3 regions of the Streptomyces sp. NPDC001796 genome follow, and region 2 is predicted to be linked to each of the others. Evidence: riboswitches for the same ligand, from Rfam matches in the RefSeq annotation. Region 2 holds a riboswitch; each other region holds the start of a gene.

Region 1 (4,466 bases), on a different contig from region 2:
CGTAGGGGTCGTCAGGGCGGGCCGAGAGGCGTGTGACGTGGCGCACGTCAGGCGCGGGGCTCAGTGGGGCGCGTGGCGCGTCACCCTGCCCGGTGCACCACCGCGTCGCACATCTCCGTCAGGGCCGCCTTCGCGCCGCAGTCCGGGAGCGGGGCCAGGGCCGAGCGGGCGTCCTGCGCGTAGCGGACGGCGTCGCGGCGGGCCTGCTCGAGAGCCGGATGGGCCCGGAGCCGGGCGAGGGCGTCGGCGTGGCGGGCGTCGTCCGTGAGGTCGGAGTCCAGCAGCTCGCACAGGGCGACGTCCTCCGGCAGCCCGTGCCGCTGGGCGCGCTCGCGCAGGCGCAGGACCGGGAGGGTCGCGATGCCCTCGCGCAGGTCCGTCCCCGGCGTCTTGCCGGACTCCTGGGAGTCGGAGGCGATGTCCAGGACGTCGTCGGCCAGCTGGAACGCCACGCCGAGACGCTCACCGTACTGCGTCAGCACGTCCACGACCGTCTCGTCGGCGCCCGACATCATCGCGCCGAAGCGGCACGCCACCGCCACCAGGGAGCCCGTCTTGCCGGCGAGGACGTCGAGGTAGTGCTCCACCGGGTCACGGCCGTCCCGCGGGCCCGCCGTCTCCAGGATCTGGCCGGTGACGAGCCGTTCGAACGCCTCCGCCTGGATACGGACCGCCTCCGGGCCGAGGTCGGCCAGGATGTGGGACGCGCGGGCGAACAGGAAGTCACCGGTGAGGACCGCCACCGAGTTGCCCCAGCGGCTGTTCGCGCTGGCCACCCCGCGCCGCACCTCGGCCTCGTCCATCACGTCGTCGTGGTACAGCGTGGCGAGGTGGGTGAGCTCCACGACCACGGCCGAGGGGACGACCCCCGGCGCGTACGGGTCACCGAACTGTGCCGCGAGCATGACGAGCAGCGGCCGGAACCGCTTCCCGCCCGCCCGCACGAGATGCTGCGCGGCCTCGGTGATGAAGGGCACCTCGCTCTTCGTGGCGTCGAGCAGCCCTTCCTCGACAGCGGCCAATCCGGCCTGGACATCGGCTTCCAGAGCCTGGTCCCGCACGCTCAGCCCGAACGGCCCGACGACGGTCACGTGAGGTCTCCTGTCTGCTGACGTCTGCTGACGATCACACGGTCGGTATCGAGGTCGGTCACTTGATCGATGACGTCGTCAGGCCGACTCGGCTCACCGAGTTTGTCGATCTGTCGCCGCCATCACTCAAGTCAGCGTATCCGGTCAGGTTTCGATCACCACGAGTGCCCGCTGTTCCAGGCCGGGCCGTATCGGATCACGAGAGGCATGTTCTTGATCAGGTGATACGAGCGGGTTTGGAGCGACATAGCGGAAAGCTCCCCCGCCCGGGGGCCGGCGACGCGCTCCGGCCCCCGGAAGCGCCCCTCGCATCCCGCTTCCGGAGCAGCCCCGCAACCCCCGAAGGCCTCCGCAGGACCACACGGCCCCCGGCCGCCCCGCTCGGCGCCATCACCCGGCCGGGCCCACGTCCGGTCCCGACGGGGACGCCCGGCACCCCGAGGCACGCGCGCGTACAGATCCGTACGGCTCTATACGGCCCGGCCCTTTACGGCTCCCTACGGCCCTCCATGGCTCTCCATGCCTCTCTACGGCATAGCGAGTGACGTCGGTCACGCGTTTCGATCCGGGATGAGGATTCCCGCAGATCCGGAGCATGTCCGAATTGCCCATTTTGAGCCCCATAAAAACCGCCACTCACAGGCGATCGCCGAACCTTTTGTCCGAATTGCCGCTTCAGGGCCCCGAATTACGGGTGGCGATCAAGAAAAGTGCGAGTGAATTAGGTCACGCCACCACAGAGCAAGGCGGGGCATCCGGAATCTCAACTTCCCATTTACTTATGCCAAGTTTAACCTTCCTCAACGAAATGGATCACATCCCTTATTCCCGCATTTCAAGGTCATTTACCTCGGAGTGTGACTTCCAGTCTTGTTCCCGACATGTGCTCTCGCATACCTTCCCAATCGATCCGAGCGGACCGCCGAATCCTGCCGCCGCTCGCGAGCCCATCCACCACCAACGGCAGGAGCGGGGGACCCAGGTAAGTCGCCGGACCGGACACAGCGCCGGAACGGCTTGGGGTGAAGCCGATTCCTCGGCACCGAGGACAAGGCCGGGCACCTCCCCGCCCGAACCCGACAGCTCACCTCGCAGGCGCCGGAGAGGACTACGACATGCCCGCTTTCGCCCTGCCCGCACGCCGTCGGGACCGCCGCTCCAAGGCCGCGCGCCTCACCCGTGCCCTCGCTGTCGCGGGGACGGGTGCCGCCGTTCTGGCCCTTCCGGTCCTGGGCGCCACCAGCGCTTCCGCCGCGACCCCCGCCTCCACGACGACCACGACCGCCGCCGCCAAGACCATGACGACGCGCGCCGGAAACCTCGACAGCTGGATCCGTCAGTCGCTGGTCGTCATGCGGCAGCACCGGATCCCCGGCTCCTACTACGGCATCTACCGCAACGTGATGCGTGAGTCGTCGGGCAACCCGTCCGCCATCAACCTCTGGGATTCCAACGCCCGGATGGGCATCCCGTCCAAGGGCCTCCTCCAGGTCATCGACCCGACCTTCCGCGCGTACCACGTGCCGGGCACGTCCTGGAACATCTACGACCCGGTGGCGAACATCACGGCCGCGTGCAACTACGCAGCCCACCGGTACGGCTCCATCGACAACGTCCACAGCGCGTACTGACGCTGTGCGCCGCGCGTACCGAGGCTGAGGCCGAAGGCTGAAGCCGAGGTCTAGCGGCCCCTGAAGAGTCTTTCGAGGACGACGGCGATGCCGTCGTCCTCGTTCGACTCCGTGATCTCGTCGGCGACCGCCTTGAGTTCGGGGTGGGCGTTCGCCATGGCGACGCCGCGCGCGGCCCAGTCGAACATCGGGATGTCGTTCGGCATGTCGCCGAACGCGATGGTCCGGGACGGCCCCAGACCCAGGTACTCGGCGGCGAGCGCCAGCCCCGTCGCCTTGGTGATACCGCATGGCTGGAGTTCGACCGTGCCGGGCCCGGACATGGTGACCGTCGCCAGCGAACCGACCGCGCTGCGCGCCGCCGTCGCCAACTCGTCGTCGGTCAGGGCGTGATGGCGCAGCAGCACCTTGCTGATGGGCGCGCACCACAGGTCGTCGCGCCGTTGGACCCGCACCGCGGGCAGCGTGGGGTGCGGCATGCGGTATCCGGGTTCGATGAGGGTGAGCCCGTCCACGCCGTCCTGGTCGACGGCCGCATACACCTGCCCCACCTCTGCCTCGATCTTGCCGAGCGCGGTCTCGGCCAACTCCCGGTCCAGGGTGACGGAAAACAGCAACCGGTCCGCGCCGGCGTCGTACACCTGCGCGCCCTGTCCGCACACCGCGAGCCCCCTGCCGCCCAGGTCGTCGAGCAGCGGCCGCACCCTGGGGGCAGGACGCCCCGTCACCACGAGGTGCTGCGCGCCGGCCGCGGCGGCCCGCGCCAGCGCGTCCCTCGACCGGTCGGAGAGCGTGTCGTCGCCGCGCAGCAGCGTCCCGTCCAGGTCAGTGGCGATGAGTGAATATGCGAGGGGTGCGGCCATGATCAGAGAATACGGATGGAACACCCCCACGACTCACCACGGACCAGCCGACGTCCGGCCACCCGTCGTGAACCGGCCGACCTGCGACTGACGTACGGCTGACCCCGGCCGGCCTCCGGCCCTTCTGCCGAGAACCCGTCGGCATCCGGGGCCCCTCCGGAGAACCCGTCGGCATCCGGCTCTGCAATCGTGGCCCTGTGGCCCTGTGGCCCTTCCGAGGGGGAAGGGCCACGCGGTGGTCCGGTGGCCGGCCGGGGTCAGCCGTGGGCCGTCGCCAGGTGCTTCGCCAGGCGCGGCGACGCGAACTCCGTGCCACAGACGAACCGCATCACCGGTCCGTAGGAGGCCGCCGCCGGCAGGCCCGTGAAGTACAGGCCCGGGACCGAGGACACGTAGCCGGCGCCGAGCCGGGGGGCGCCCCGGCTCACCGCCAGGCGTGTGCGCAGCTCATGGCCCAGGAAGTCCATCGCGGAGATGTCCACGCGGTAGCCGGTCGCGGCGATGACGTGGTCCGCGGTCATCTCCTCGGTGCGGCCCGTGTGGGTCCGGACCGTCAGGGCCGGGCGGCCGTCCGCCACGGACGCGCTGAGGATGCCGACGACCTCACGCACCTGCACGTTCTCCTGGAAGCGGTCGCGCAGCCACCACGCGCCGAGCGGGCCGAGGACGCGGCGCACCAGGTAGTGGCGGGTCCGGGCGGGCAGGAAGCGGTAGGGGTGGGGGTAGTAGCTCAGCGCCCACAGGGACCAGGCACGGCCGAAGGGCGACTCGGGGCGCAGCTTCGGCTGGTCCCACGGGGGCGCGCCGAAGGCGACCCTGCCCTGCCCGCGCGCCACGACGCGCACCCGTGCGCCCGCCTCGGCCGCCAGCGCCGCCGTCTC
Region 2 (4,466 bases):
CCGAATATCCCTCTTTGTATACGGCGCCCGTGTTAATGCCGGAGCGCCGACATGTTTACGGGGTGTTGCGAAGTTCTCACGCGGTCCGCGCGGTCCGTCCCGCCGGGAAAGCGGAGCCGGTGCGCGGCCGTGGAGTGTTCCGTGTGCAGCGCCGTGATCGCCCGCGCCCGCTCGCTGTCCCCGCGCGCGACGGCGTCCACGATGCCGCCGTGCTCGGCCCAGGACTCCACGGGGCTGACCGGCGCATCGACCGCGTACATCCATGTGATCTTGTGCCGCAGCTGGGCGAGCGTCGAGGTCAGCGCGGGGCTCCCGCAGGCCTGTGCCAGCGTCTCGTGGAACCAGCCGCCCAGGGAGCGCAGATCATCGCTGTGGCCCCTCCTGGCCCGCTCCTGGCCCAACCGGACCAGGCCGCGCAGCACCTTGAGGTGGGCCTCGGTACGCCGCTGCGCGGCCCGCGCGGCCCCGAGCGGCTCCAGCAGCATCCGCATCTCCAGCAGGTCGGCGGCCTCCTGCTCGGTGGGTTCGGCCACGCACGCCCCCGCGTGCCGGCGGGTGACGACGAAGCCCTCGGCCTCCAGGGTGCGCAGCGCCTCGCGCACGGGGACGCGGGAGACGCCGTAGCGCCGCGCGAGGAGTTCCTCGGTGAGCCGGCTGCCGCGCTCGTAGACACCCGCGACGATGTCATCACGGATCGCCGTGCAGACCGAGTGCGCCGGAATACGCATGACCGACCTCCGTCTTAATCCCCGTGAAACGTACGCGATTGACGCGCGTTCAACCGACTCTATTGCAGTGGGCCGGAATTTCCGACGGCGGGCCGGAATCCAGGGATATTTTTTGGACAGACAACCGTTCGAAAGCCGACGACGGCCCCGGCTGATCAGCCGGGGCCGTCGGATGCGGGCGAGCCTGTCGCGGGCGCGGACCGTCAGACGTTCACGCCGTGCGAGCGCAGGTAGGCGACGGGGTCGATGTCCGAGCCGTACTCGGGAGTGGTGCGGGCCTCGAAGTGCAGGTGCGGCCCAGTGGTGTTGCCGGTGGCCCCGGAGAGGGCTATCTGCTGGCCCGGGACGACCCGCTGGCCCACGAAGACGCCGATGGACGACAGGTGGCCGTACTGGGTGTAGGTGCCGTCGTTCATCCTGATGACGATCTGGTTGCCGTACGCGCCGCCCCAGCCCGTCTGGACGACGGTGCCGGCGCCGACGGCGTGCACGGGCGTGCCCGTGGCGGCGTGGAAGTCGATGCCCGTGTGGGAGCCGGAGGACCACAGGGAGCCACCGGACTTGTAACCGGTGGAGACGTAGGAGTCGGAGATCGGCGGCACGAACATGTTGAGACGCCTGCGCTCGGCCTCGCGTGCGGCCCGCTCCTTGGCCTCGCGCTCCTGGCGGGCCTTCTCGGCGGCCTTCCTGCGCGCGGCCTCCTCGGCCTGCTTCTGTTCGGCGGCCTGCTTCTGTGCGGCGGCCTGTGCGTCGATCTTCTCGGCGACCGAGTCACCGAGGGTGACGGCCTGGATCAGCCCGGTCTGCTCGACGGGGGCGCCGGCGGCGAGGGCCGGGGCGGCCAGGGTGCCGATGACACCGGTGGTGGTGAGCGCGGCGACACCGACGGCGTTCGCAGTCGTACGCTTCACGCGGCTCGGGCGACGGTGCTTCCCGGTGGCGCAGGTGAACGCCATGAAGTGGCTGGTCCTTTCCTTCCCTCTCGCCTACCGGGTTAGCTGACGGGTTCGGAGCAGGAAGGTCTCCTACGGGCTCGCGCCCGATTCACCCCAGGGACTGTGGTTTTGGGTCCCCGGCTCCCCTGGCTCGCGCCGTACGGGGACTCGGCGATGACTGTCCGGTGCCGCGGGTGCGGCGCACTGCCTGACGGACAGCCCGAACGAAGCTAAGGGGACTGGCTTTCAATCAGCAAACGGAGAACGGGGTTTGTAGCGCATCCCACAGGGCAGAGAGGCAGCCTCTGTGGCAATACGGACAAACCCGCCAACGGGTGGGGCCCTGGTGACACGGAAAGTCACCAGGGCCCCGGGACAGCGCGGCGCACGCGCGCGTACGGTCCGCTCTACTCGGCGGCGACGACGCTCACTTCACCGATGCCGAGCGCCTCGACAGGCTCCTTGATCTGCGCGGCGTCGCCCACCAGCACGGTGACCAGACGGTCCACGGGGAAGGCGCTCACCACCGCCGCGGTGGCCTCCACCGTGCCCGTGGCGGCCAGCTGCTGATACAGCGTCGACTGGTAGTCGTCCGGCAGGTGCTGCTCGACCTGGTCGGCGAGCGTGCTCGCCACGGCCGCCGCCGTCTCGAACTTCAGCGGTGCCACCCCCACCAGGTTCTGTACGGCGACGTCGCGCTCGGCGTCCGTCAGGCCCTCGGCGGCCAGGGTGCGCAGCACCTTCCACAGGTCGTCGAGCGCCGGACCGGTGTTCGGCGTGTCGACGGAGCCGCTGATGGCGAGCATCGCGGCGCCCGTGCCGTCGGGCGCGGAGCGCAGCACCTGTCCGAAGGCCCGCACCCCGTAGGTGTAGCCCTTCTCCTCGCGCAGGACGCGGTCCAGGCGGGAGGTGAGGGTGCCACCGAGGCAGTACGTGCCGAGCACCTGGGCCGGCCACACGCGGTCGTGGCGGTCGGGCCCGACACGGCCGATGAGCAGCTGTGTCTGGACGGCGCCGGGACGGTCCACGATGATCACGCGGCCGGTGTCGTCGGCGCTCACCGGGGGCACCGGTCGCGGCTTGGAGGGCTCCCCCGTCCAGGCGCCGAGGGTGTCGCCCAGGAGCTCGTCCAGATCGATCCCGGTGAGGTCGCCGACCACGACCGCGGTGGACGTCGCGGGGCGCACGTACCGCTCGTAGAAGGCGCGGACGGCCGCGGCGTCGATGTTCTCGACCGTCTCCTCGGTGCCCTGGCGCGGGCGCGACATGCGCGAGGACGCCGGGAACAGCTCCTTGGAGAGCTCCTTGGCGGCGCGGCGCGCCGGGTTGGCCATCTCGTGCGGGATCTCGTCGAGGCGGTTGCGTACCAGGCGCTCCACCTCGCTGTCCGCGAACGCCGGCGACCTCAGTGCGTCGGCGAGCAGTCCGAGCGCCTTGGGGAGGCGGGAGACCGGAACCTCCAGGGAGAGGCGGACGCCGGGGTGGTCGGCGTGCGAGTCGAGGGTGGCGCCGCAGCGCTCCAGCTCGGCGGCGAACTCCTCGGCGGAGTGCTTGTCGGTGCCCTCGGAGAAGGCGCGCGCCATGATCGTGGCGACGCCGTCGAGGCCGGCCGGCTCGGCGTCCAGGGGAGCGTCGAGGAGCACCTCGACGGCGACGACCTGCTGGCCGGGGCGGTGGCAGCGCAGCACGGTCAGGCCGTTGTCGAGCGTGCCCCGCTCGGGCGCCGGGAAAGCCCAGGGCCGGGCCTCGCCGGGCTGGGGCTGCGGGTGGAACTCCATGGTCGCGAGCTCGCTCACTTCGCCGACTCCTCGGTCTCGTCGCTGGTCTCGGCTGCTTCCGGGGCCCCGGCCTCGGCCCCGACCGGTTCGTACACGAGCACCGCGCGGTTGTCGGGGCGCAGGCGGGCCTTGGCGACCTCCTGCACCTCCTCGGCGGTGACCTCGAGCACGCGCTTCACGGCGGTCAGGGCGAGCTGGGGGTCGCCGAACAGCACGGCGTACCGGCACAGTTCGTCGGCACGGCCCGCGACCGTGCCGAGCCGGTCCAGCCACTCGCGCTCCAACTGGGCCTGGGCGCGCTCCATTTCCTCGGCCGTCGGGCCCCGCTCGGCGAACCGGGCGAGCTCCTCGTCGATGGCGGCCTCGATGACGGGCACCTCGACGTCGCCGGAGGTCTTCACGTCCAGCCATCCGAGCGAAGGCGCTCCGGCGAGCCGCAGCAGGCCGAACCCGGCGGCGACGGCGGTGCGGTCACGGCGCACGAGCCGGTTGTACAGGCGGGAGGACTCGCCGCCGCCGAGGATCGTGAGCGCCAGGTCGGCCGCGTCGCACGCGCGCGTACCGTCGTGCGGCAGCCGGTAGGCGGCCATCAGGGCACGCGCCGGAACCTCCTCCTCGACGACCTCGCGCAGCTGCTCGCCGATGATCTCGGGCAGCGAGCCGTCGCGCGGCTGGGGCTTGCCGTCGTGGGACGGGATGGACCCGAAGTACTTCTCGATCCAGGCCAGGGTCTGCTGGGGGTCGATGTCGCCGACGACGGACAGCACCGCGTTGTTCGGCGCGTAGTAGGTGCGGAAGAACGCGCGTGCGTCCTCCAGGGTGGCCGCGTCCAGGTCGGCCATCGACCCGATCGGCGTGTGGTGGTAGGGGTGGCCCTCCGGGTAGGCGAGGGCGGTCAGCCTCTCGAAGGCGGTGCCGTAGGGGACGTTGTCGTAGCGCTGGCGGCGCTCGTTCTTCACGACGTCCCGCTGGTTCTCCATGGACTCGTCGTCGAGCGCGGCGAGCAGGGAGCCCATGCGGTCGGC
Region 3 (4,466 bases), on a different contig from region 2:
CAGCGGGCACGGGCGGGCTGATTAGGCTCCGGCCCCATGGACGTACTCATCCACCTCTTCGTCGGCCTGCACATCGTCGGCATCGGCGCGCTCCTCGGCGGCTTCCTCACCCAGATGAAGGCGATGGGCCAGGGCACGGCACGCTTCGTGCCCGCCATGCTGCACGGCGCGCTGACCATGCTGGTCACAGGGGTGGCGCTGGTCGGCCTCAACCAGGCGGACCACCACCCGGTCGACACGATCAAGATCGGGATCAAGCTGGCCCTGCTGATCGTCATCCTCGGCCTGGTCTATGTGAAGCGGGACGAGGAGACCGTCGAGAAGCCCCTCTTCGGCCTCGTCGGCGCCGCGACCCTGGCGAACATCTTCATCGCCGTGCTCTGGACCTGACGCTGTCCACGGCGGACGCGACGGCTCCCGTGAGGACCAGGAGCCAGGCGGCCACCGCGATCCACAGCAGTACCCGGCCGAGGCCGCGCAGCCACGGCACGCCGACGGAGGACGCGACGGACAGCGCCGCCACCGCCGTCATCCCCATCGGGAACACGGTCGACCAGCGCCGGACGTCGTAGCGGAACCGGGGCCGCACCACCTCGGCCACCGCGAGGACGGCGTAACAGGCCAGGGCGAGGACGAGGAGGGCGACGGTCACACCGCGCAGGACACCGCCGTCGTCGTTGTTCCACAGGTAGAGCCCCTTGCGCGCGGCGCTCATGAGCTGCGATCCGGCCAGCGCCGAGAGGGCGAGCGCGCCGCCCGAGATCCAGTGGTCGCCCGGCCCGGTCACCACCTGCCGAGGGTCGAAGCAACCCAGCCCGATCAGGTAGAACACCAGCCCGAGCCAGAAGAACACCAGCGCCGTGTGGGCGAGCCACGCCACCCCCACGGCCGCCGCGAGCACCGCCCCGAGCGCCGCGATCCCCTCCGTCGCCACACACCCGAGGAACACCGCGCCGGGCATCCGGCGCTCCCAGCCAGGCACGGTCAACGGGATCAGGCAGGCCCAGAGCGCCACGGCCAGTGCGAGCAGCGCCTCGGCGAGCGGCTGCCCGTTCAGTGCGGACACTCCTGAGCCCAGTACGGTGGTCGCCGGCACCATGGTGAGCGCGGCCGGCGAGCCGGCCCTGGCCCGCCACTGCTCCCGGTCCCACAGCAGTTGCAGGGCGATGTCGGCGGCGAGCCCCAGCCAGGCGGCACCCGCCAGAACCAGGGCGAGGCGGGAGAGGATCTGCTGGCCGGTCAGGTGCAGCCCGAACGACAGGATGCCGGTCGCCATGACGGCGGACCCGGTGGCGGGCGGACGCGGCGCCCACCAGGTGCGCAGCGCGGAGGTGCCTGACATGCGCCCGATGCTAGGGACGCGCACACGGGTTGCGTACGGGGCACGCGCGCGACGACGGAAAACAACCCCACGCGCGCGTGCCGGACGCCCCCCCTCGCGCGCATGCCGGGCCCCACGCGCGCGTGCCGGACGGCGAGCGTTCCCAAGCGCACGTGTTCGACGAGCGTGGAGTCAGGCCGGGCGCACCACGCTGTGGATGATCGACGCGCCCCCGTAGTAGACCGACTCCTCGCGGACGTACGCCCCCGGCTTCGGCGCGTGGATCATCATGCCGTTGCCGATGTAGAGGCCGACATGGCTGATGTCGTCGTAGAAGAAGATCAGATCACCGGGTTGCGCGTCGGTGAGCGGGACCGTCGTGCCCACGTTCACCTGGTCGTAGGTGGTGCGCGGCAGTGACACCCCGGCGGCCTTCCAGGCGGCCTGGGTCAGACCCGAGCAGTCGTACGAGCCGGGCCCGGTGGCGCCCCACACATACGGCTTGCCGATCTGGGCGCGGGCGAACGTAAGCGCTTTGGCGGCTGCCGTCGCGTACGAGGCGCCCGTGGAGTCCGCGGCGCCCGTGGAGGAGCCCGGCGAGCCGGTCGTGGCGGTGGGGGACGTGGGGGACGTGGGGGACGACTGTTGCTGTGCCGCCTGCTGCCGCGCCAGCTCCTGCGCCTGCCGCCGCGCCTCCTCCTGCTTCTTCTTCTCCAGCGCGGCGAGCCGTGCCTTCTCCTGCGCGGTCAGCTCGGACAGCAGGTCCCGCGCGGCGGCGAGCTTCCTCTGGACGTCCGCCTTGGCCGACCGGAGCCTCAGCTGCGACTCGGTGAGCGACCGCAGGCTCTCGGTGGCCTCCCGCCGCTTGCTCATCGTCGCGGCCTGCTCGGTGACGTACTCGTCGACCGCTTCCTTCTGACGACTGGTGAGCCGGCTCATCAGCTGGGTCTGGTCGAAGTAGTCCTGCGGCGTGTCGGCCAGGAGGAAAGTGGCCGTGTCGGGGGCCGCCTCCCCGGTGCGGTACTGGGCCGCGGCGAAGGAACCCAGCTGGTCCCGCGCCTCGTTGAGCTTCTGGGTGCGTCTCGCGACGTCGTCCAGGAGCGCGGCGACGCGTCCCCGCTGCCGGTCCGTCTTCTCCTTGGCCGCGTTGTACTGCTCGGTGGCCGACCCGGCGCGGCGGTAGAGGTCGTCGACCTTCTTCTCGACCTCCTCCACGCTCGGCCTGCCGTCGGCGGAGGGCACGGCGTCGGCGGTCTGCGAGAGCAGGGCCACGGAGGTGAGGGCGGCCGTCGCCAGGGCGGGGGTCCGTATGCCGGCGATGCGCGTGCCCGCGGGGCGCGCCTTGCGGTGCGGCGCCATGAAAGGCGTCTCCTTCCGTAGTCCGCCTACCGAGTTAGCTGCCGGGTTCGGGCGGGTGGTTCCGGAAGGTGTGCCCTACGGCCGTGCCGCGCAGGGCGGTTGGCCGATTCACCCCAAGGTCGGTTGGGTCCCCGGCTCCGGTCGCCCATCGGGCACCGGACTCGGCGGAGGCCGCGCGGCCCGGCGACGTTCGCCGGTGGTGGTCGTACGGCCCGCCCGGCACGGTAGCCAACCGGTGTGGCTGCTGTGAAGGTTGATGCGTGATATGCCCGATACGTTTTTGTGACTTTCGTGGTGTGAGCGCTTTCCGGGCGCGCAGGGTGAGCGGCTGGTTCCTGCTGGTGGCAAAGGTCCGGGCGGTCTCTTTCGAGGCGGAGTTTCCGGGGTGGCGGCGGGCTGTCGGTGGGGCGGCCTAGACTCGGAGAGCGATGAGCAGCCTCTTTGACGACAGCTTCCTGGCGGACCTCAAGGCCACTCCGGCCCACGAGGAGGAGCCCCCGCCGCCCGAGGACCATCACGCTCCGGAGCCGGTTCCGGACGATCTGTTCGGCGGGAAGTTCGACCTGCCACCGGACAGGGACGCGTACTACCGCAACGGCGCGCACCGCCCGGCCGTCGACATGGAGGCGCTGCTGGAGGGGCTGAACGAGAACCAGCGCGCGGCCGTCGTGCACGCCGGCTCCCCCCTGCTCATCGTGGCCGGGGCCGGCTCCGGCAAGACCCGCGTGCTCACCCACCGCATCGCGTACCTGCTGGCCGAGCGGGGCGTCCATCCCGGGCAGATTCTCGCGATCACCTTCACCAACAAGGCCGCGGGCGAGATGAAGGAGCGCGTCGAGCAGCTCGTCGGCCCGCGCGCGAACGCGATGTGGGTGATGACCTTCCACAGCGCCTGTGTCCGCATCCTGCGCCGGGAGAGCAAGAAGCTCGGCTTCACGTCCTCCTTCTCCATCTACGACGCCGCCGACAGCAAGCGCCTGATGGCCCTCGTCTGCCGTGACCTGGACCTCGACCCCAAGCGCTTCCCGCCCAAGTCCTTCAGCGCCAAGATCTCCAACCTGAAGAACGAGCTGATCGACGAGGAGGACTTCGCCGCCCGGGCGTCCGACGGCTTCGAGAAGACCCTCGCCCAGGCGTACGCGCTCTACCAGTCCCGCCTGCGCGAGGCGAACGCGCTCGACTTCGACGACCTGATCATGACGACGGTGAATCTGCTGCGCGCCTTCCCGGACGTCGCCGAGCACTACCGCCGCCGTTTCCGCCACGTCCTCGTCGACGAGTACCAGGACACCAACCACGCCCAGTACGCCCTGGTACGCGAACTCGTCGGCACCCGGGCGCACGACGAGGACGTCCCGCCGAACGAGTACGACGTCCCGCCCGCCGAACTGTGTGTCGTCGGCGACGCCGACCAGTCGATCTACGCCTTCCGCGGTGCGACCATCCGCAACATCCTCCAGTTCGAGGAGGACTACCCGGACGCCACGACGATCCTGCTGGAGCAGAACTACCGCTCCACGCAGACGATCCTCTCCGCCGCCAACGCGGTCATCGAGCGCAACGAGTCCCGCCGCCCGAAGAACCTGTGGACCAACGCGGGCGCCGGCGCCCGGATCACCGGCTATGTCGCCGACACCGAGCACGACGAGGCGCAGTTCGTCGCCGACGAGATAGACCGCCTCACGGACGCGGGCGAGGCCAAGGCCGGAGACGTCGCCGTCTTCTACCGCACCAACGCCCAGTCCCGTGTCTTCGAAGAGGTCTTCATCCGCGTCGGCCTGCCCTA

Evidence for each region. Region 2 has a riboswitch for cyclic di-AMP ahead of ACFYZE_RS12640 (M23 family metallopeptidase). Riboswitches for the same ligand answer to the same signal wherever they lie in the genome.
Region 1: another riboswitch for cyclic di-AMP. It lies ahead of ACFYZE_RS15610 (transglycosylase SLT domain-containing protein); the one in region 2 lies ahead of ACFYZE_RS12640 (M23 family metallopeptidase).
Region 3: another riboswitch for cyclic di-AMP. It lies ahead of ACFYZE_RS14600 (NlpC/P60 family protein); the one in region 2 lies ahead of ACFYZE_RS12640 (M23 family metallopeptidase).

The regions. Positions count from the first base shown of each region.
Region 1 is NZ_JBIAUC010000006.1:309,907-314,372, forward strand. Features, by position in the region: gene ACFYZE_RS15605 (polyprenyl synthetase family protein) at 81-1,091, opposite strand; cyclic di-AMP (ydaO/yuaA leader) riboswitch at 2,037-2,202, shown strand; gene ACFYZE_RS15610 (transglycosylase SLT domain-containing protein) at 2,207-2,722, shown strand; gene ACFYZE_RS15615 (HAD family hydrolase) at 2,773-3,585, opposite strand; gene ACFYZE_RS15620 (FAD-dependent oxidoreductase) at 3,843-4,466, opposite strand, start outside.
Region 2 is NZ_JBIAUC010000005.1:125,711-130,176, reverse strand. Features, by position in the region: gene ACFYZE_RS12645 (GntR family transcriptional regulator) at 33-728, opposite strand; gene ACFYZE_RS12640 (M23 family metallopeptidase) at 932-1,684, opposite strand; cyclic di-AMP (ydaO/yuaA leader) riboswitch at 1,697-1,847, opposite strand; gene ACFYZE_RS12635 (M16 family metallopeptidase) at 2,071-3,459, opposite strand; gene ACFYZE_RS12630 (M16 family metallopeptidase) at 3,456-4,466, opposite strand, start outside.
Region 3 is NZ_JBIAUC010000006.1:111,618-116,083, reverse strand. Features, by position in the region: gene ACFYZE_RS14610 (hypothetical protein) at 37-390, shown strand; gene ACFYZE_RS14605 (tellurite resistance/C4-dicarboxylate transporter family protein) at 368-1,342, opposite strand; gene ACFYZE_RS14600 (NlpC/P60 family protein) at 1,514-2,680, opposite strand; cyclic di-AMP (ydaO/yuaA leader) riboswitch at 2,688-2,857, opposite strand; gene pcrA (DNA helicase PcrA) at 3,109-4,466, shown strand, end outside.